2 regions of the Enterobacter sp. Taxon_8 genome follow, and region 2 is predicted to be linked to the other one. Evidence: predicted binding sites of a transcription regulator. Region 2 holds the regulator's gene; the other holds the start of a gene.
The links. The regulator PhoB, encoded in region 2, activates phosphate uptake and scavenging genes when phosphate is short. The targets are predictions, from matches to a motif close to CTGTCATAAAACTGNCNNAT.
Positions count from the first base shown of each region.

Region 1: the regulator PhoB is predicted to act here: its motif matches at 3,277-3,296, upstream of glpT (glycerol-3-phosphate transporter).

Region 1 is NZ_CM177989.1:1,368,771-1,379,525, reverse strand. It holds gene nrdB (class Ia ribonucleoside-diphosphate reductase subunit beta) at 1-473, shown strand, start outside; gene yfaE (class I ribonucleotide reductase maintenance protein YfaE) at 473-727, shown strand; gene glpQ (glycerophosphodiester phosphodiesterase) at 752-1,804, opposite strand; gene glpT (glycerol-3-phosphate transporter) at 1,816-3,168, opposite strand; gene glpA (anaerobic glycerol-3-phosphate dehydrogenase subunit A) at 3,420-5,048, shown strand; gene glpB (glycerol-3-phosphate dehydrogenase subunit GlpB) at 5,038-6,255, shown strand; gene glpC (anaerobic glycerol-3-phosphate dehydrogenase subunit GlpC) at 6,252-7,442, shown strand; gene AC4IBF_RS06535 (nicotinamide mononucleotide deamidase-related protein YfaY) at 7,476-8,675, opposite strand; gene AC4IBF_RS06530 (YfaZ family outer membrane protein) at 8,769-9,308, opposite strand; gene menE (o-succinylbenzoate--CoA ligase) at 9,433-10,755, opposite strand, start outside.
Region 2 is NZ_CM177989.1:3,546,019-3,556,773, reverse strand. It holds gene sbcC (exonuclease subunit SbcC) at 1-727, opposite strand, end outside; gene sbcD (exonuclease subunit SbcD) at 724-1,929, opposite strand; gene phoB (phosphate response regulator transcription factor PhoB) at 2,117-2,806, shown strand; gene phoR (phosphate regulon sensor histidine kinase PhoR) at 2,828-4,123, shown strand; gene brnQ (branched-chain amino acid transporter carrier protein BrnQ) at 4,533-5,852, shown strand; gene proY (proline-specific permease ProY) at 5,934-7,307, shown strand; gene malZ (maltodextrin glucosidase) at 7,471-9,288, shown strand; gene AC4IBF_RS16925 (DUF2339 domain-containing protein) at 9,375-10,755, shown strand, end outside.

The DNA.
Region 1 (10,755 bases), 2.2 Mb from region 2:
CCGAGCGCAAGCTGATGGAAGGCAACGCCAAAATCATCCGTCTGATTGCCCGTGATGAAGCCCTGCACCTGACCGGCACCCAGCACATGCTGAACCTGCTGCGCAGCGGTACGGACGATCCGGAGATGGCGGAAATCGCTGAAGAGTGCAAGCAGGAGTGCTACGACCTGTTCGTGCTGGCCGCTCAGCAGGAGAAAGAGTGGGCAGACTACCTGTTCCGCGACGGCTCCATGATTGGCCTGAACAAAGACATCCTGTGCCAGTACGTTGAGTACATCACCAACATCCGCATGCAGGCTGTTGGTCTCGACCTTCCGTTCCAGACGCGCTCTAACCCGATTCCGTGGATCAACACCTGGCTGGTGTCCGATAACGTGCAGGTTGCGCCGCAGGAAGTGGAAGTCAGCTCTTATCTGGTCGGTCAGATTGATTCTGAAGTCAACACCGACGACCTGAGCAACTTCCAGCTCTGATGTCACGCGTCACGTTAAGTCTTTCCGGCACTGAGGTACTGTGTCGGGAGGAGCACCCTTCTCTGCTGGTGGCGCTTGAGGCGCATCAGGTAGAAGTAGAGTACCAGTGTCGTTCCGGCTACTGCGGCTCCTGCCGTTGCCGTCTGGTCGCCGGCCAGGTGGACTGGCTGACCGAGCCGCTGGCCTTTATCAACGAAGGGGAAATTTTGCCCTGCTGCTGCCGGGCAAAAGGCGATATAGAGATCGAGATGTAAAAAAGGGCCTTACGGCCCTTTTTTCTATTTTAAGAACGTCACCGCTTTATCCGGGAAATCCGTAAACAGTCCGTCCACGCCCGCCTGCTTATACAACACTTCATAAAGCTGATTCACGTCCGTGGCATATGGCGGCAGCTGGTCTGCACGCACGGTATACGGGTGCACCTGCATCCTGCTGGCGTGCGCCTCTTTCACCATCGCAGTCAGCTTCACGTGACCAGGCGTTGAACCTTCCGCCACCAGCATGTGGTAATCCGGCCCGATGCCGTCGGCGTACTGCGCAATCTGCTTCATCGCGCCCGGCTTAAACATCCAGTCGTAATTGTAGTTCACCCACGTTCCGTCCGGCTGCTTCTCCTGGGTTTCATTCCAGTCGGTATAGGCAATCAGCTGCACCAGATTGAGATCCATCCCCATCTTCGGCTCCAGCTCGGTTTTGATGCGCTTCAGCTCGGCGGCATCAAAACACTGCAGGTAAACTTTGTCCTTCTTGCCGGTGTAGCCGTACTGCTTCAGCACCTCGAGCGTCTTCGCGGCAATATCTTTTCCTTCCTGATGGTGGAACCACGGCGCTTTGATTTCCGGATAGATGCCGATGTTTTTACCGGTTGAGTGGTTCAGCCCCTGAACAAACTCAATCTCTTCCTGGAAGGTATGAATGCGGAAGTCAGATTTGCCCATCGGGAAACGTCCCGGATAGACCTGCACCTTCTTGCCGTTTTCGATCTCGAAGCCCTCGGTAAACTTCAGGGAACGGATCTCCGCCAGCGTGAAGTCGATGGCATAGAAGCGGCCATCTTTGCGCGCGCGGTCCGGGAAACGATCCGCCACGTCCGTCACGCGGTCAAGATAGTGGTCATGCAGGACGACCAGCTGGTCGTCCTTCGTCATCACCAGATCCTGCTCCAGGTAATCCGCACCCTGCGCATAGGCCATCGCCTTCGCCGGCAGCGTATGCTCCGGCAGATAGCCGCTGGCGCCGCGGTGGGCAATAACAATTTTATCCGCCGCCAGCGCGGAGCCTGTCATCAGGCCCGCCAGCAGCAGGCCGGTTGCAAGTTGGGTAAATTTCATCGCTAAGCTCCTTATTGACGACGCGCCAGCACTTCCGCGTGGTGACGTTTCTCACCGATCATCACAACAATCAGCAGCAGTACCGCCAGCACGCTGCCGCCGATCATCACCATAAAGCCGCCGTCCCAGCCGAAGAAGTCAACGGTGTAGCCCACGATGGCGCTCGCCGCGACCGAACCGCCCAGGTAGCCGAACAGGCCGGTAAAGCCCGCCGCCGTGCCCGCCGCTTTTTTCGGCGCCAGCTCCAGGGCATGCAGACCGATCAGCATCACCGGACCGTAAATCAGGAAGCCGATGACGATCATGCAGGCCATATCTACTGATGGGTTGCCCGGCGGGTTGAGCCAGTACACCACGGTAGCAATGGTCACCAGCGTCATAAAGAAGACGCCCGTCGCGCCGCGGTTGCCTTTAAACACCTTGTCCGACATCCAGCCGCAAAGCAGCGTGCCCGGGATCCCGGCATATTCATACAGGAAATAGGCCCAGGAGGATTTATCCAGCGCGAAGTGCTTCACCTCTTTCAGGTAGGTTGGCGACCAGTCGAGGATGCCGTAGCGCAGCAGGTAAACGAACACGTTCGCGACCGCGATGTACCACAGCAGCTTGTTCGGCAGCACGTACTTCATGAAGATCTGTTTCGCGGTCAGTTCTTCTTCGTGCTCCTTGCTGTAATCATCCGGATAGTCGTTTTTGTACTCTTCAATCGGCGGCAGGCCGCAGGACTGCGGCGTGTCGCGCATCAGGGCGAAGGCAATAATCGCCACCAGAATGGCGCCAAAGGCAGGCATATAGAGCGCCGCATGCCAGTCGTTGAACCAGGCCATCCCCAGCAGGAACAGCAGAGGCGGAATACCGCCGCCCACGTTATGGGCGCAGTTCCACACCGACACGATGCCTCCGCGCTCTTTCTGCGACCACCAGTGCACCATGGTACGCCCGCACGGCGGCCACCCCATCCCCTGGAACCAGCCGCAGAGGAACAGCAGCACGAACATGATGGCAATGCTGGAGGTAGCCCACGGCACAAAGCCCATGAACAGCATGACCGCGGCCGCCAGGATCAGACCGGCGGGCAGGAACACGCGCGGATTCGAGCGATCCGACACGGAACCCATGATGAATTTGGAAAAACCGTAGGCGATGGAGATCCCCGACAGCGCGAACCCCAGATCGCCACGGGAAAAGCCCTGCTCCACCAGATACGGCATGGCGAGCGCGAAGTTTTTACGTACAAGGTAGTACGCCGCGTACCCGAAGAAGATCCCCAGGAAGATTTGCCAACGCAGACGGCGATAGAGCGGATCTATTTCTGCCTCTGGCAGACGCGCCCTGTGCGGCGCAGGTTTGAAGATACTGAGCATAACAGCCTCCGTGGCCTTGAAATGAATGAGCAGGTGGCTCGCACCTGAATTCCAGAGGCGGGGATGTTAAGAAATCACGGTGATTGTTACTGTGAATCAACGCACAGATTGTTACAGAAATATGACAGAATGCGCAAAAAAGCGCATGAAATCACGTTTCACTTTCGAATTCCGCGCGTTTATGTTCGAAATCAAACAAACCACACAATTGATATGGCTAAATGATAAAAAACGAACATAGAGGGTAAACAATGACCAGTCACGATCCTCGTTATAGTGATGTGATAATCATTGGTGGTGGCGCAACCGGCGCCGGGATCGCGCGCGACTGCGCCCTTCGCGGCTTAAGCGTCACGCTTCTGGAACGCCATGATATCGCCACGGGCGCAACCGGGCGTAACCACGGCCTGCTGCACAGCGGCGCCCGGTATGCGGTCACCGACGCTGAATCCGCGCGCGAATGTATTGCTGAAAACCAGATCCTCAAGCGTATCGCCCGCCACTGCATTGAGCCGACTGACGGCCTGTTTATCACTCTTCCCGAAGATGACCTTACCTTCCAGGACACCTTTATTACCGCCTGCTGTGCAGCGGGCATTCAGGCTGAGGCCATGGATCCGGTTCTGGCGCGGCGGCTGGAACCGTCGGTTAACCCGGCGCTTATCGGCGCGGTTAAAGTGCCTGACGGCACCGTTGACCCCTTCCGCCTGACTGCCGCCAACATGCTGGACGCCCGCGAACATGGCGCTCACATCCTGACCGGACACGAAGTGACCGGGCTTATCCGCGAGGGAAACCGCATCTGCGGCGTACGGATTGTTGATACGCAATATAACGAACACAGCGAACTGTATGCCGCCGTAGTGGTCAACGCGGCGGGGATCTGGGGGCAGCGCATCGCGGAATACGCGGACCTGTCGGTGCGCATGTTCCCGGCGAAAGGCTCGCTGCTGATCCTCGACCACCGCATCAATAACCACGTAATTAACCGCTGCCGCAAACCGTCAGATGCCGATATTCTGGTGCCGGGTGACACCATCTCATTAATCGGTACGACCTCAACCCACGTGGACTATAGCGAGATTGACTACAACCGCGTAACCGCCGAAGAGGTCGACATCCTGATGCGCGAAGGGGAAAAACTGGCCCCGGTGATGGCGCAGACGCGTATTCTGCGCGCCTACGCAGGCGTGCGTCCGCTGGTCGCCAGCGATAACGATCCGAGCGGGCGTAACGTCAGCCGGGGCATTGTGCTGCTCGATCACGCCGGGCGTGACGGCCTGGACGGGTTTATCACCATCACCGGCGGCAAGCTGATGACCTACCGCCTGATGGCCGAGTGGGCGACCGATGCCGTCTGCCGCAAGCTGGGCAATACCGAACGGTGCGTGACGGCAGAACAACCCCTGCCCGGCTCGCGTCAGTCCACCGAAAAAACGCTGCAAAAAATCATCTCCCTGCCCGCGCCGCTGCGCGGATCCGCTATTTACCGCCACGGCGACAGAACGCCGCAGTGGCTCGGTGAAGGGCGCCTGAGCCGCAGCCTGGTGTGCGAGTGCGAAGCCGTCACCGCCGGTGAGGTGCAGTACGCGGTGGAAAATCTGACGGTTAACAGCCTGCTCGATCTTCGCCGCCGCACCCGCGTCGGAATGGGTACCTGTCAGGGCGAGCTGTGCGCCTGTCGTGCCGCCGGACTGCTGCAGCGCTTTCATACCACCACCGCTACCCAGTCGCTCGATCAGCTCAGCGCGTTTTTAAACGAGCGCTGGAAAGGCATCCAGCCTGTCGCCTGGGGCGATGCCCTGCGCGAAAGCGAATTTACCCGCTGGGTCTACCAGGGGCTTTGCGGTCTTGAGAAGGAGCAACGCGATGAAATTTGATACCGTAATCGTCGGCGGCGGGCTGGCAGGCCTGCTCTGCGGCATCAGGCTCACCAGGCAGGGGCTGCGCTGCGCCATTATCACACGGGGCCAGAGCGCCCTGCACTTCTCGTCGGGCTCGCTGGATCTGGTGGACGAAACGTACCGCGATAAGCTGCCGCCGGAGCACCCCTATCACCTGATTGGCGCGCACAACGTTGACCGCTTTGCGCTGGAAACCGAAGCGCTGCTGGCGGACTGCGGCGCGCGTCTGAAGGGGAGCGCCCGGCTCAATCACCAGCGCGTCACGCCGCTCGGTACCTTACGCTCTGCCTGGCTCAGCCCGGAGGAGGTGCCCGTTGCGCCCTTCAATGCCGCGCGCGTCCGGGTCGTGGGTATTAGCGGTTTTTTGGATTTTCAGCCCCATCTCGCGGCGGCGTCGCTTTGCCGCCAGGGGATCAATGCCGAAACGGCAGAGATAGAACTACCTGAGCTTGATGTCCTGCGCGATAACCCGAGCGAGTTTCGCGCGGTGAATATCGCCCGATTTCTGGATAACGAGGACAAATGGCCGCTGCTGTATGACGCGCTCAGGCCCCTCAGCGACAGCTGTGACGCCCTGCTGATGCCCGCATGCTTTGGCTTACGCGACAACCGGCTCTGGCGCTGGCTATCGGATCGTCTGCCCTGCTCGCTCGGCCTGCTGCCAACGCTGCCTCCGTCCGTACCCGGCATTCGTCTGCATACCCAGCTCCAGCGCCAGTTTGTCGCACAGGGCGGCGTGTGGATGGCGGGTGATGAGGTGAAAAAAATCACCCTGACCGACGGCGCGGTGAGCGAAATCTGGACGCGCAACCACGACGATATTCCGCTTCGTGCGCGCTATACGGTGCTGGCAAGCGGCAGCTTCTTCAGCAACGGGCTGCTGAGCAGCCGGGAGGGTATCCGGGAAGCTATTATGGGACTGGATGTTCGCCAGCATGCCTCCCGCGCGGACTGGTATCAAAGTGATTTCTTCTCGCCGCAGCCCTGGCAGCAGTTCGGCGTGATTGTCGATAACCGGTTACACCCGCAGCTTGCCGGTAGACCCGTCAGTAATCTCTTTGCCATCGGCTCGCTGCTGGGCGGGTACGATCCTATTGCTCAGGGGTGCGGTGGCGGAGTCTGCGCCGTCACGGCGCTGTATGTGGCAGAGCAGATTAGCCAGCGCACGGAGGCTGAACAATGAACGATACCCGTTTTGAAAGCTGCATCAAATGCACGGTGTGTACCACCGTCTGCCCGGTCAGCGGCGTGAACCCACGCTATCCCGGACCAAAGCAGGCCGGACCGGACGGCGAGCGTCTGCGGCTGAAGGACGGCAAGCTGTACGACGAGGCGCTAAAATACTGCATCAACTGCAAACGCTGCGAAGTCGCCTGCCCGTCTGATGTGAAAATTGGCGACATTATCCAGCGCGCCCGGGCACGCTACAGCGCGCAAAAGCCGTCGCTGCGTGACGCGATCCTGAGCCATACCGATCTGATGGGCTGCGTCTCTACGCCGTTTGCCCCGCTGGTGAATGCCGCGACCTCCCTCAAACCGGTGCGCCAGCTGCTGGATGCCACGCTGAAGATAGACCATCACCGCAGCCTGCCGAAATATTCTCACGGTACGTTCCGCCGCTGGTATAAATCCGTCGCGGCGAAACAGGCGCAGTACGCCGAGCAGGTGGCCTTTTTCCACGGCTGCTACGTGAATTACAACCACCCGCAGCTGGGTAAAGACCTGCTGAAGGTGCTGAACGCCATGGGAACGGGCGTTCAGCTACTGAATAAAGAGAAGTGCTGCGGCGTACCGCTGATCGCCAACGGGTTCACCGATAAAGCGCGCAGGCAGGCTCAGAGCAATGTCACCTCCCTGCGCGAAGCGATTGTCGATAAAGGTATTCCGGTGCTGGCGACCTCTTCCACCTGTACCTTTACCCTGCGCGATGAGTACCCGCATCTGCTGGACGTGGACAACACCGGACTACGCGAGCACATCGAGCTGGCGACACGTTTCCTGTGGCGCAAGCTGGACAGCGGGCAGACGTTGCCGCTGAGGGAATTACCCCTGAAGGTGGTGTATCACACACCTTGTCATATGGAGAAGATGGGCTGGTCGCTCTATACGCTGGAGCTGCTGCGGTTAATCCCGGGGCTGGAGCTGACGGTGCTGGACTCGCGCTGCTGCGGGATTGCGGGAACCTACGGCTTTAAGCGTGAAAACTACGAAACGTCGCAGGCGATTGGCGCCCCGCTGTTTTGTCAGATTGAGGAGAGCGGCGCGGATATTGTGGTGACGGACTGCGAAACCTGCAAATGGCAGATTGAGATGTCCACCAGCAAGCGCTGCGAACATCCGATTACGCTGCTGGCAAAGGCGCTCGGCTGAACATGGCCGGGGCGAAAGGCCCCGGCACAGGCGTTACTCCACGAACAGCGACTCAACCACGTTAATCCAGCCGTGCTCGCTGGCCACCTCTTTGCCATTCAGCCAGCGGCGTAGCATGTTCAGCGCCATCATGGCGCATACCTCCTGACGCACCGCCAGGCTGTGGCGGGTAATGCTCATTTTCACCCGCAGGGCGTGGGTGCCCTCGGGCGTCGCCAGCGCGAAGTTGAGGTGTTCTTCATCCAGCCCGCCGACGAACAGCGCCAGACCGGCAAAATGCTTCACCCTTCTCTCGGACGCCCAGCGGGCGGTCTGCGCCAGGGTCTCCTGCTGGAACGGCACAACTTCGCTGGCCAGCAGCGGCGCGTTGACGCGCGACAGCTGCAGCGCCAGCAGGCCACCGGTGAACTGCTCGCTTAAGGTCACGCTGAGCTGACGCGCCTGCAGATGCTTCGCAATCTGCGCGGGCAACCCTTCCGTACCTTCAAAGATCAGGCTTTCGCCAGCCACGCGCTGCACCTCGGGCCACAACGCCAGCATCGCCTCTTTCTGCTCGGCCGGGCCTGTCAGCTTAAGTTCAATGATCGGCATGGAGGAGCGATAGCCCATGGACACGCCAGGCGGCAGCGGAAGGTGATCGAGGCTCTGGGCCAGATCGCTTTCCGAGCGGCCAAAGGTGGTCAGACGCAGGCACAGCGGCGGTTCCGGCAGGGTAAAACGCTGGCGAAGGCGCGGCAGGATCTGCTGCTCGACCATCACTTTAAATTCTGAGGGCACGCCCGGCGTGAAGAACATCAGGCAGCGGTTCAGCTGCATGGCAAATCCACACGCGGTACCCACCGGGTTATCGACCAGCTCGGCGCTGGCGGGAATTTCAGCCTGTTTGCGATTGCTGGGGGCCATGACGCGGCCACATTCGGAGAAAAAGCGCTCCATCTGCGAGAGCCACGCCTCATGCAGCACCAGCCCTTCGCCTTTTGCGGTCGCGGCGGCCAGCGCGCTGAGATCGTCACTGGTAGGGCCGAGCCCACCGTTCACAATCAGCACGTCACAGTGCTCACTGCGTTCACGCAGAATAGCGACCAGTGACTCAAGATTGTCGCCCACCGTATTGCGGCGCGTTAACGGTAATCCTTGCTCAAAGAAAAGATCGGCAAGCCAGGCAGCATTGGTATCAATAATTTGTCCATGCAGCACTTCGTCGCCGGTGGATAACATCTCCACGTTAATCATTATGTTCTCCCGCTTATTTGGTCAAAACACTATAACGCAAACGCGGGGTGGATAAGAGAGAAACTGGCGCGACAGAATGCCGCGCCGGAGTGATTAAAAGCCTGCGCTGACGCCCACGTACGGGCCGTCGGCCAGCGCGTTGTCGCGGTTGCCGTCTTTACCGGCCAGGTTCAGATAGCGATAGCCTGCTTCGATGGTGATTGGACGCATAATGGTCCAGCGCGCGCCGGCGTTAGCCTCTTCATAGCTTTCGATACCGCTTGAGAGGGAGTCCGGCGAATAGTAGTACTCACCAAACAGGCCGAAGCTGTCGCCAATTTTCCACTGCAGGCCGCCGCCCACTGCCGCCGCGTACCCTTCGTCACCGTCATTTGGGTTGGTATAGATACCTTTACCACCGACGGTGGCCAGGAACGGGCCTAGAGGAACGTTGAGACCCAGGCCGAGGCTGGCCGCGTCGCCGTCATCATCGTTATGCGTCCAGCCGCCGGTCATCGCCAGACCCGAAGTCTCGGTACCCATGCCAAAGCCAAGGTGGGTATAATCCTGACCCGCCGATCCGTTAATGCTGATGGCGTTAGCCGCCGCAGATACAACCATCAGGCCTAAGCCCACTAATGCCACTTTTTTCATTGTCGTGATCCCGCACAATTATTATAAAGAAGTCCCAAAACCGCGAGATTTTAACCGGAGTCTCCCGGGGATCAAGCACTCTGCGTGCGGCAGGTCATTAGATTGTAACTATTTGAAACGACTATTATCCCTTCAGCGATGCGTTCACCCACTGCTGCAACGCGCGGCGCGAGACTTTAATACCGCCATTTTTGAGTTCGGTCGGCAACAGCAGCCAGCGGACGGGTTGCTCAAAACGCGCCACCTTATCCCTCACCCAGTCAGGTAAACAGGTGATATCCGTTCCCGGCTCACACTCCACCACCGCCACCGGACGCTGCCCAAACTCAGCGTCGTCCAGCGGAACAATAAACACCTGGTTAACCTGCGGGTGCGTGGCGATAACGCGCTCCAGCGATTCCGGCTGGATCCCTTCTCCGCCGCTAAAAAAGAGGTTGTCCATGCGGCCCAGGATCGTCAGACGGCCGTTATGCCATTCGCCGCTATCGCGTGTGGCGAACCATCCCTGCGCGTTGGTCAGCGGAATCAGTTCGCCATCCCGCCAGTAGCCTGAGGCCATGCTTTGCGCCCTGATCCAGACTTCCCCGTTGACCACCTGAACCTCTCTGCCCGGCAGCGCATAGCCCACGTCCGGCTCGCCGTCCGCCTCTTTCGCGCAGACGGTAGAGGCAAACTCGGTCAGGCCGTAGCCGCAGAAGGTGCGTATATCCTGTTCTCGCGCCTGTTCGGTCAATTCAACAGGGATGGCCGCCCCGCCCAGCAGCACCGCTTTCAGTGCAACATGCTGGTGTGCATTAAGCAGACGCCAGAGCTGGGTTGGCACCAGCGAGGCGTGGGTACAGCCGCACAGCGCCTCCGCCAGCGGCTGTTTCTCGCGCACGGTTAACCGCGCGCCGGCCTGCAGCCAGCGCCATAAAATCCCTTGGCCGGAAACGTGAAACAGCGGCAGCGAAAGCAGCCAGTCGTCGTCTTCACCGTAGGGCATCAGCGACAAAACGCCGCGCGCGCTGGCAAGATGGGCCTCGCAGGTATGGACCGCCGCTTTCGGCAGCCCGGTGGAGCCGGAGGTCAGCGTCATGGACGCCAGCCGCGCCGGTTGCCACGCAGCGCAATACGCATCTGCTGTCTCGCGCATGCTCAGGGCAGGAAGACAGTCGTAGCTGCCATCCAGCACCAGCGCAAAGCGCAGCGTCATCTGCGGGAGCAGCACGCCCAGCAGCGGGCGCGGCAGCTGCGGATTCACGGGAAGAATACGCGCTCCGCACTGGAGCAGCGCCAGCCACGCCAGCAGGGTTTGCGGGTGGTTATAGGCCAGCAGCAGCACGCCGTCGCCCTCCTCCACGCCCTGCTGGTGAAACCCCGCCGCAAGGCTGTCGACGCGCGCGCACAGCTGTTGCCAGGTAAACGTCTCGTCGTTCAGCCTCAGGGCAGGCTTATCGGCAGACAG
Region 2 (10,755 bases):
GTTGGCTTTGCTGCTGTTCCAGCAGGATTTTCTCTTCGTCAGTAAGTGCCTGCAAACTTTGCTGTAACTGCTGCTGTTGCTCTTCACTCAACAGCACGACGCCCGCCGCCTGCGCCTCGCATTTTTCAAGCACGCTGCGGGCGGCTTTGTGTTTTTCAAACACCATGGCGGAAATCTGGCCGTAGATCTCGGTGCCGGTCAGCTCTTCCAGTAGCTCGGCACGATCGCTCGGTTTGGCGTTGAGGAAGGCAGCAAACTGCCCCTGTGAGAGCAGCATCGAGCGGGTAAAGCGGCCATAGTCCAGCCCGGTGAGCGCGGCGGTTTGCTCCAGTTTATCCGTCACTTTGTCGGCCAGGATTTTGCCATCTTCGCAGCGCGCCAGCTCAACGCGCGGTGCCTGCAGGTTCCCGTCAGACTGGTTGCGCGCCCGGTTCTGGCTCCAGAAGGCGCGGTAGGCGATGCCTTTTACCTCGAACTCCACTTCCGCCAGGCACTCGGCGGTGTCGCGCGTCATCAGATCGTTTTGCGCCTGGGAGACCTTATTCAGGCGCGGCGTTTCGTGATAAAGCGCCAGACAGATGGCGTCGAGCAGGGTAGTTTTACCTGCCCCGGTCGCGCCGGTGATGGCAAACAGCCCGTTGCTGGCAAACGGCTCAGCGGTAAAGTCAATTTTCCACTCGCCCTTGAGGGAGTTGATATTTTTCAGGCGCAGGCTCAGAATTTTCACGCGTTTTCTTCCTCATCATTGAGCGCGTGCAGGGTATGGCTGAACAGTTCGCTGAGCCTTGCGCGCTTCGTGTCGTCGATTTCCTCCTGCGAGAGCCTGCGTTCAAACACCTCTTCAACCCGAAGCTCACTGAGCGTTTCGCGTTGAGCGCTTAACAGAATTTTCTCGCGCTGCTCGCGGCTGCGGCGCACCAGTAACACCTCTACCGGTAAGTCTTCGGTCAGTGCCTGGATTTTTCGCTGCATATCGTGCAGGTAGTCGTCGGTGGTGATTTCGATATCCAGCCAGACGGGGGGATCTTGCTCGACGCCGCGCCACTGCTCCAGCTGGGCGGTAATGGCGTCGAGATCGCCCTTCAGCACCGCCAGCGGCTGGGTGACGGGTACCTCCAGTGTTTCGACGGCGCTGAGTTTGCCCTCGCTAAAACTCACCAGATGCACGGATTTGGCTTTGCCCGTTTCGTCAAAGCTGAGCGAAACAGGTGAGCCACAGTAGCGGATATGCTCGCAGCCGCCGATGACCTGAGCGCGGTGGATGTGGCCGAGCGCGATGTAGTCGGCTGGCGGGAAGTTTTGCGCCGGAAAGGCATCCAGCGTGCCGATATAGATGTCACGCACGGCGTCACTTTTACTGGCCCCGACCGTGGTGAGATGCCCGGTTGCAATCACCGGAATCGGCTGGTCACCCCGCAGTGCACAGGCTTCGGCGTGCTGCTGGTGGTAATAGTCGGTGATGGCCTGTAATAAATGCTGCTGCTTTTCCGCACCCGACAGCCCCGCCTGGCTTTGCACGATGTCGCGCGGACGTAAAAACGGTATCGGACACAGCACCGCCCCCGGCGACCCGTCGCGTTTTTTCAGGATCTGCGGGGCGTGCCCGGCGCTGGCGACGACGGTGGTATTGAGAAACGCCAGGATGTCGCGGGATTCATTCAGCGTTGCGACGGAATCGTGGTTGCCGGCGACAATCACCAGATGACACCCTGTTTGCTGCAAATTCACCACGAAGCGGTTGTACAGCTCGCGCGCGTAGCTCGGCGGCGAGCCGGTATCAAAAATATCTCCCGCCACGATAATCGCGTCCACCTCATGCGTCCGGGCCGTTTCCAGCAGCCAGCCCAGGAACGCTTCATGTTCAGCCGCACGGCTTTTGCTGTAAAAATTTTGACCCAGATGCCAGTCCGAGGTGTGAAGTATGCGCATAGCTGATCCGTGGCAAAAAAGAGAAAGCAGGATTATAAACGTTCAGAGAAGGGAAAATAACCGCTGTAATAAAACAACGGTTTGCCCGTTAACGTGGTACTGTTTTTCATAAATCTGTCATAAATCTGACGCATAATGGCGCCGAATTACAAACTTGTAACGTAAATAAGATAAGACAGGGCAAAGTATGGCGAGACGTATTCTGGTCGTAGAAGATGAAGCTCCAATTCGTGAAATGGTGTGCTTCGTGCTCGAGCAAAACGGCTTCCAGCCGGTTGAAGCGGAAGATTATGACAGCGCAGTGAACCAGCTGAATGAACCCTGGCCCGATCTGATTCTGTTGGACTGGATGTTGCCCGGCGGCTCCGGACTGCAGTTTATCAAACACCTGAAACGTGAAGCGCTGACCCGCGATATCCCGGTTGTGATGCTCACGGCGCGCGGAGAAGAAGAGGATCGCGTGCGCGGTCTGGAGACCGGTGCGGACGATTACATTACTAAACCGTTCTCCCCAAAAGAGCTGGTGGCTCGCATTAAAGCCGTGATGCGCCGTATTTCGCCGATGGCGGTGGAAGAGGTGATCGAAATGCAGGGGCTGAGCCTTGATCCTACTTCTCACCGTGTGATGACCGGTGAAAATCCCCTCGACATGGGGCCTACCGAATTTAAACTCCTGCACTTCTTTATGACCCACCCGGAGCGCGTTTACAGCCGCGAGCAGTTGCTGAATAACGTCTGGGGAACTAACGTGTATGTCGAAGACCGGACGGTTGATGTACATATTCGCCGCCTGCGAAAAGCACTGGAATTGAGCGGCCACGATCGCATGGTGCAGACGGTCCGCGGCACGGGTTATCGTTTTTCTACCCGTTTCTGAACAATGACAGGAGTATGACGCGTGCTGGAACGTCTGTCATGGAAAAGGCTCGTCTTTGAACTGATCTTATGCTGTATTCCGGCCTTCATTCTGGGGGCCTTTCTTGGACACCTGCCGTGGTTTCTGCTGGCGTCGGTCACCGGGCTGTTGATCTGGCATTTCTGGAATCTGCTGCGCCTCTCCTGGTGGCTGTGGGTTGACCGAAGCATGACGCCGCCGCCGGGAAGCGGCAGCTGGGAGCCGCTGCTTTACGGTCTGCATCAGATGCAGATGCGTAATAAAAAGCGTCGCCGCGAGCTGGGAAGCCTGATTAAGCGTTTTCGCAGCGGTGCAGAGTCGCTGCCGGATGCCGTGATCCTGACCACCGAAGAAGGGACGATCTTCTGGTGTAACGGCCTGGCGCAGCAGCTGCTGGGCCTGCGCTGGCCGGATGACAATGGCCAGAATATCCTCAACCTTCTGCGCTATCCCGAGTTCACGCTGTATCTGAAAAAGCGTGATTTCACCCGTCCGCACAATCTGAAGCTCAATAATGGCCGCCATCTGGAAATACGCGTGATGCCCTACAGCGATAAGCAGTGGCTGATGGTGGCGCGCGATGTTACCCAGATGCACCAGCTGGAAGGGGCGCGTCGCAACTTCTTCGCCAACGTCAGCCACGAACTGCGAACCCCGTTGACCGTGCTGCAGGGCTACCTGGAGATGATGCAGGAGCAAACGCTGGAAGGTGCGCCGCGTGAAAAAGCGCTGCACACCATGCGCGAGCAAACGCACCGGATGGAAGGCCTGGTGAAGCAGCTGCTGACGCTCTCGAAGATTGAAGCGGCGCCAACGCTCGCGCTAAATGACACCATTGATGTCCCGATGATGCTGCGGGTCGTGGAGCGTGAAGCGCAGACGTTAAGCCACAAAAAGCATCACCTGACCTTTGACGTCGACAACACGCTGAAGGTGCTGGGCAGCGAAGATGAGCTGCGCAGCGCCATTTCCAACCTGGTGTATAACGCGGTGAATCATACGCCGGAGGGGACGGATATCGTGGTGCGCTGGCACCATACCCCAACGGGGGCCGAGTTTAGCGTGGAGGACAACGGGCCGGGGATTGCGCCGGAGCATATTCCGCGTCTGACCGAGCGCTTCTACCGTGTGGATAAAGCGCGATCGCGCCAGACGGGCGGAAGCGGCCTGGGGCTGGCAATTGTGAAACACGCGGTGAATCACCATGAAAGCCGTCTCGATATTCAGAGTACGCTGGGTAAAGGAACCCGCTTCAGTTTCGTTATTCCGGAACGATTAATTGCCAAAAAGATCGCCTGACGGCGGGCGTGTCATTTTACCTTTCCACGGGTCAGCCATCGCTGGCCCGTTTGCTTTGCAGTCAAGCGAAACGCGGATGAATTTTATACGGCTGGCTGTTTTTTGTTCGCATGATTAGCCATGGGTTTTTCTTATAAACAGCGTATTGTGCTGGTGCGTGTTTTCATGCTGGCATATTGTTCTGGTTTTGCGATTCCACCTTGCCTTTAAACGTTATAAGCGTTTAAATTGCGCCCCAGATACTGTCAGACCGACTGTATTTGCGTGGTAAATCGAAAAACTATTCTTCTCCACGCCAGGACGGGAGCATTTCCCGCTGAAATTGAGCAAATTTTCGGCTGTATCGTCCCGTGAGGGATATCGAAAATCTCAATGTTTTCAACACCACATCCACAGGCAGTAAGGTTTTATGACCCATCACTTAAAATCGCGTGACATCATCGCGCTGGGCTTTATGACATTTGCGCTGTTCGTTGGCGCAGGCAACATCATTTTCCCTCCAATGGTTGGCTTACAGGCGGGTGAACACGTCTGGACCGCCGCGTTTGGTTTCCTGATTACTGCCGTGGGTCTGCCGGTGCTGACCGTCATCGCGCTGGCGAAAGTCGGCGGCGGTGTTGATAGCCTCAGCACCCCGATTGGCAAAGTGGCGGGCGTTCTGCTGGCAACCGTCTGCTATCTCGCCGTTGGCCCGCTGTTTGCGACCCCGCGTACGGCAACCGTGTCCTTCGAAGTGGGTATTGCTCCCCTGACCGGTGACGGCGCGATGCCGCTGTTTATCTACAGCCTGATCTACTTCGCGATCGTGATTCTGGTTTCCCTCTATCCGGGCAAGCTGCTGGATACCGTGGGTAACTTCCTGGCTCCGCTGAAAATTGTGGCGCTGATTGTTCTGGCGGTAGCGGCCATCGTCTGGCCCGCCGGCCCGATTAGCGACGCGATGGACGCCTATAAAAATGCCGCGTTCTCTAACGGCTTCGTGAACGGCTACCTGACGATGGATACGCTAGGCGCGATGGTGTTTGGTATCGTTATCGTTAACGCCGCGCGTTCCCGCGGTGTGACCGAAGCGCGTCTGCTGACCCGCTACACCATCTGGGCCGGCCTGATGGCTGGTGTGGGGCTGACCCTGCTGTATCTGGCGCTGTTCCGTCTGGGTTCCGATAGCGCCATGCTGGTTGAGCAGAACGCCAACGGTGCGGCTATCCTTCACGCCTACGTGCAGCACACCTTCGGCGGTGCGGGCAGTATGCTGCTGGCAGCGCTGATCTTCCTGGCCTGTCTGGTTACCGCGGTTGGCCTGACCTGCGCCTGCGCAGAGTTCTTTGCACAGTATCTGCCGCTTTCTTACCGCACCCTGGTGTTTATCCTCGGTATCTTCTCCATGGCGGTGTCTAACCTCGGTCTGAGCCACCTGATTCAGGTCTCTATTCCGGTGTTGACGGCGATTTATCCGCCGTGCATCGTACTGGTAGTGCTGAGCTTTACTCGTCCGTGGTGGAACAACTCTTCACGAATTATTGCGCCAGCCATGTTTATCAGCCTGATTTTTGGTATCCTTGACGGGATTAAAGCATCAGCTTTCGCGCACATACTGCCGGCATGGACACAGCGTCTGCCGCTGTCCGAGCAGGGTCTGGCCTGGTTGATGCCTACCGTTGTTGCACTGGTTCTGGCGATTATCTGGGACCGTGCTGCAGGGCGTCAGGTCGCATCGAACGCTCATTAATCAACGGCAACAAACTGTTTAACCACGGGGCTTAAGGCCCCGTGGTTTTTTGTTTTTTTCGTGTTGAATGGCAAGATTTAAATGGAAAGCACTAACAAACTTAAACGTGGATTGAGCACGCGCCACATCCGCTTTATGGCGCTGGGCTCTGCTATCGGCACCGGTCTTTTTTATGGCTCGGCAGATGCCATCAAAATGGCCGGTCCTAGCGTTCTGCTGGCGTACATTATCGGCGGCGTGGCGGCGTATATCATCATGCGCGCCCTCGGCGAAATGTCGGTTCACAACCCCTCCGCCAGCTCATTCTCCCGCTACGCGCAGGAAAACCTCGGCCCGCTGGCCGGGTTTATCACCGGCTGGACCTACTGCTTCGAAATCCTGATTGTTGCGATTGCCGACGTGACGGCGTTTGGCATCTACATGGGCGTCTGGTTCCCGGCGGTACCGCACTGGATTTGGGTGCTGAGCGTGGTGCTGATCATTTGCGCCGTCAACCTGATGAGCGTGAAGGTGTTCGGCGAGCTGGAGTTCTGGTTCTCCTTCTTCAAGGTCGCGACCATCATCATCATGATTGTGGCCGGTTTCGGGATTATTATCTGGGGGATTGGCAACGGCGGGCAGCCGACCGGGATCCACAACCTCTGGAGCAACGGCGGCTTCTTCAGCAACGGCTGGCTCGGGATGGTGATGTCGCTGCAGATGGTGATGTTCGCCTACGGCGGTATCGAGATTATCGGTATCACCGCCGGGGAAGCGAAAGATCCGGAGAAATCCATTCCGCGCGCCATCAACTCTGTGCCGATGCGTATTCTGGTGTTCTACGTGGGTACGCTGTTCGTGATCATGTCCATTTACCCGTGGAATCAGGTAGGCACCAACGGTAGCCCGTTTGTCCTGACCTTCCAGCATATGGGCATTGCGTTTGCGGCCAGCATTCTGAACTTTGTGGTGCTGACCGCGTCGCTTTCGGCGATTAACAGTGACGTCTTTGGCGTAGGCCGTATGCTGCACGGCATGGCGGAGCAGGGCAGTGCGCCGAAGGTGTTCGCCAAAACCTCACGCCGCGGCACGCCGTGGGTGACCGTCGTGGTGATGACCGTGGCGCTGCTGTTCTCGGTTTACCTGAACTACATCATGCCGGAGAACGTCTTCCTGGTGATTGCATCCCTGGCGACCTTCGCAACCGTCTGGGTGTGGATCATGATCCTGCTGTCGCAGATTGCCTTCCGCCGTCGCCTGTCGCCGGATGAGGCGAAAGCGCTGAAGTTCAAAGTACCGGGCGGCGTTGCGACGACCGTCGTGGGGCTGATCTTCCTGGTGTTTATCATTGGCCTGATTGGCTACCATCCGGACACCCGCATTTCACTGTACGTGGGCTGCGCGTGGATTGTGCTGCTGCTGGTGGGCTGGGTGTTTAAATGCCGCCGCGACCGTCAGCTGGCGGAAGCGCAGTAATCTTTTTTTCTCCCTCTCCTTGTGGGAGAGGGTTGGGGTGAGGGCATCAGGCTGCACTGGTGCCTCCTCCCCCGTCCTCCTCCCCCAATAAATCCCATCATGGTGAGCTATCCTTAACCACCCTGTGGCAAGGTGACGTCAATTTCATCAAAGGGGATTCGTGATGTTAAACGCCTGGCACCTTCCGGTTGCCCCATTTGTTAAGCAAAACAAAGACAACCTTGTGATTACGCTCTGGCTGGCGGGGGAAAATCAGCCTGAACGCGTGACGCTCCGCGCCGAAATCGATAACGAAGAGACCGGGTTGAAAATGCACAAGCTGCGCAGCCAGCCGCAGCCTGGCATCACGGCCTGGCGGGCGAATATCGACCTGCGCAGCGGGCAGCCGCGCCGCCGTTACAGCTTTAAGCTTTTATGGAACAACCGCCAGCTGTGGTTTACCCCGCAGGGATTTAATCGTTTCCCGCCCGCACGGCTGGAACAGTTTGCGGTCGATTACCCGGATAACGGCCCGCAGTGGGTTAACGATCAGGTCTTTTACCAGATTTTCCCGGACCGTTTTGCGCGCAGCGAAAAGCGCACTGCCGACCAGGATAAGATCTATCACCACCATGCGGCGGGTCATGACATTATTCTGAAAGCGTGGGACGAGCCATTAACCGCGCAGGCGGGCGGATCGACCTTCTACGGCGGCGATCTCGACGGCATCAGCGAAAAGCTGCCGTACCTGAAAAAACTCGGCGTGACGGCGCTGTATCTCAACCCGGTGTTTAAAGCCCCGAGCGTACACAAATACGATACCGAAGATTATCGCCACGTTGACGCGCAGTTTGGCGGTGACGAGGCGCTGCTGCGCCTGCGTAGGAACACCCAAAACGAAGGCATGCGCCTGATTCTGGACGGCGTGTTCAACCACAGCGGAGATTCGCATACGTGGTTTGACCGGCATAACCAGTCGATGGGCGGGGCATGTCATAACCCGGACTCGCCGCAGCGCGACTGGTACAGCTTTAACGAGGAGGGGCGTGCGCTGGACTGGCTGGGTTACCCAAGCCTGCCGAAGCTGGATTTCCAGTCGCCGTCTCTGGTGAACGAGATTTACGGCGGGGAAGACAGCATCGTGCGCCACTGGCTGAAGGCACCATGGAATATGGACGGCTGGCGCCTGGACGTGGTGCATATGCTCGGTGAAGCGGGCGGAGCGCGGAATAACCTTCAGCACGTCGCCGGGATCACGCGCTCGGCGAAAGCGGCTCAGCCGGAGGCGTTCGTTTTTGGCGAGCACTTTGGTGACGCGCGCCAGTGGTTGCAGAATGATGCGGAAGATGCGGCGATGAACTATCGCGGCTTTACCTTCCCGCTGTGGGGATTCCTCGCCAACACCGATATCTCCTACGATCCAAATCATATCGACGCGGAAACCTGCATGGCGTGGATGGAGAACTACCGCGCCGGGCTGTCGCATCAGCAGCAGCTGCGGATGTTTAACCAGCTCGATAGTCACGACACCGCGCGCTTTAAATCCCTGCTCGGCAAGGATGTTGCGCGTCTGCCGCTGGCGGTGACCTGGCTCTTTACCTGGCCGGGCGTGCCGTGTATCTACTACGGAGACGAGGTGGGGCTGGACGGCAACAACGATCCGTTCTGCCGCAAAACTTTCCCCTGGGAGCCAGCGAAACAGGACAAGGTGCTGTTCAGCCTGTATCAGCGCCTGGCGAAGCTGCGTAAGCAGAGTCTCGCCCTGCGCTATGGCGGCTGTCAGGTGGTGTACGCCCACGATAACGTGGTGGTGTTTGCTCGCATCTATAACCAGCAGCGCGTGCTGGTGGCGATAAACCGGGGCGAGGCCTGCGAAGTGGTGCTGGATGATTCGCCGCTGCTGAAGGTGGCAGCGTGGAAGAGTAAAGAGGGCAAGGCCACGATTCAGGACGGCGTGCTGGCGCTGCCTGCGATATCCGCGACGATCTGGTTCGGCAGCTAATGCGCTAATGTTTCCACCTTTTAAGATGGCGCAAATGCAACGATTTGTGTCAATCTTAACAGATCGTTTACGGTGAAGGTGGAAACATGGACGAGCTTTACATCCTTGGCTGTTTATTCCTGGTTTTTGCGCTGCTGGTTGCGCCCGTGCTTGCGGTTATCGGGTTTAACCGAAGTACGGCAGCGCGGCAGGAGATAGCCCTGCTGCGCCAGCGCATAGAGGCGCTTGAGCAGCGCGGCGTGCCTCAGAACGCGTCGGAACCGGTGCAGACCGCCGCGCCGGAGGCAATTACCGCGCCAGTGGTGGAGGACGCTCCCGCGCCTGTCGACCCCTGGCGACCCGATATTCCCGCAGCGGTGGCAGAACCCGCTCTGGCGCCTGCGCCAGCGGCAAAACAGCCTTCAGCCTTTGGCGGCATCCTGACGTCGCTTGCGCGCTGGTTCATGCAGGGCAATCCGCTGGCGAAGCTTGGCATTCTGCTGCTCTTCCTCGGCCTCTCTTTTCTGCTGCGCTATACCGTCGAACATTCCCTGTTCCCGCTTGAGCTGCGCCTCGTGGCAACGGCGCTGTTTGCCGTTGTTCTGCTGGCGATTGGGTGGCGGGTGCGGCACAGGCAGCGCGTCTATGCGCTGATCCTCCAGGGCGGGGCGACCGGCGTGCTCTACCTGACGGTGTTTGGTGCATTCCGGCTCTGGCAAATGTTGCCGATGACGCTGGCCTTTACGCTGCTGGTAGTGATTTGCGCGGCAAGTGTCGGGCTGGCAGTGCTGCAGAAGGCGCTGAGTCTTGCCATGCTGGCGAGCCTTGGCGGATATCTCGCGCCGCTGCTCTTATCTACTGGGGGCGGTAGCTTTGTCGCACTTTTCTCTTTCTATCTTCTGCTGTCCATCGGCATTCTCGCGATCAGCATCTGGCAGCACTGGCGCGAGCTGAACCTGCTCGGGCTGCTGTTTACGTTCGGCGTGGGCGGCCTGTGGGGGCTGAATGACTACCAGCCTGAAGACTATTGGATCTGCCAGCTGTTCCTGATTGCCAATACGCTGATTTTCGGCGTGCTGAGCGTGGCGCTGTCGCTGCGGGCGCAGGAGAAAGGGAAGCAGATTATCGACGGCGTGCTGCTGTTTGCCCCGCCGCTGGTTGGTTTTGGAATGGAGTACGGCATGACGCAGCACTGGGACTATGGCCCGGCGCTGAGTGCCCTCGGATATGGTGCCTTTTATCTTGCCCTCGCGTTCCTCGCGCTGCGTCGCTATCCCTCCCTCGGACGACCGCTGGTCATGGCGGCGCTGGCGATCGGCGGCGGGTTTGCCACGCTCGCCATTCCGCTGGCGCTGTCGGCGCGCTGGACGGCGATGGCCTGGGCGCTGGAGGGGCTGGGGATTCTCTGGCTGGGCGTGCAGCAGCATCAGCGTCGCATGAGCTATAGCGGGACGGCGCTGCTGGTGCTGGCGCTCGGCAGCGCGCTGT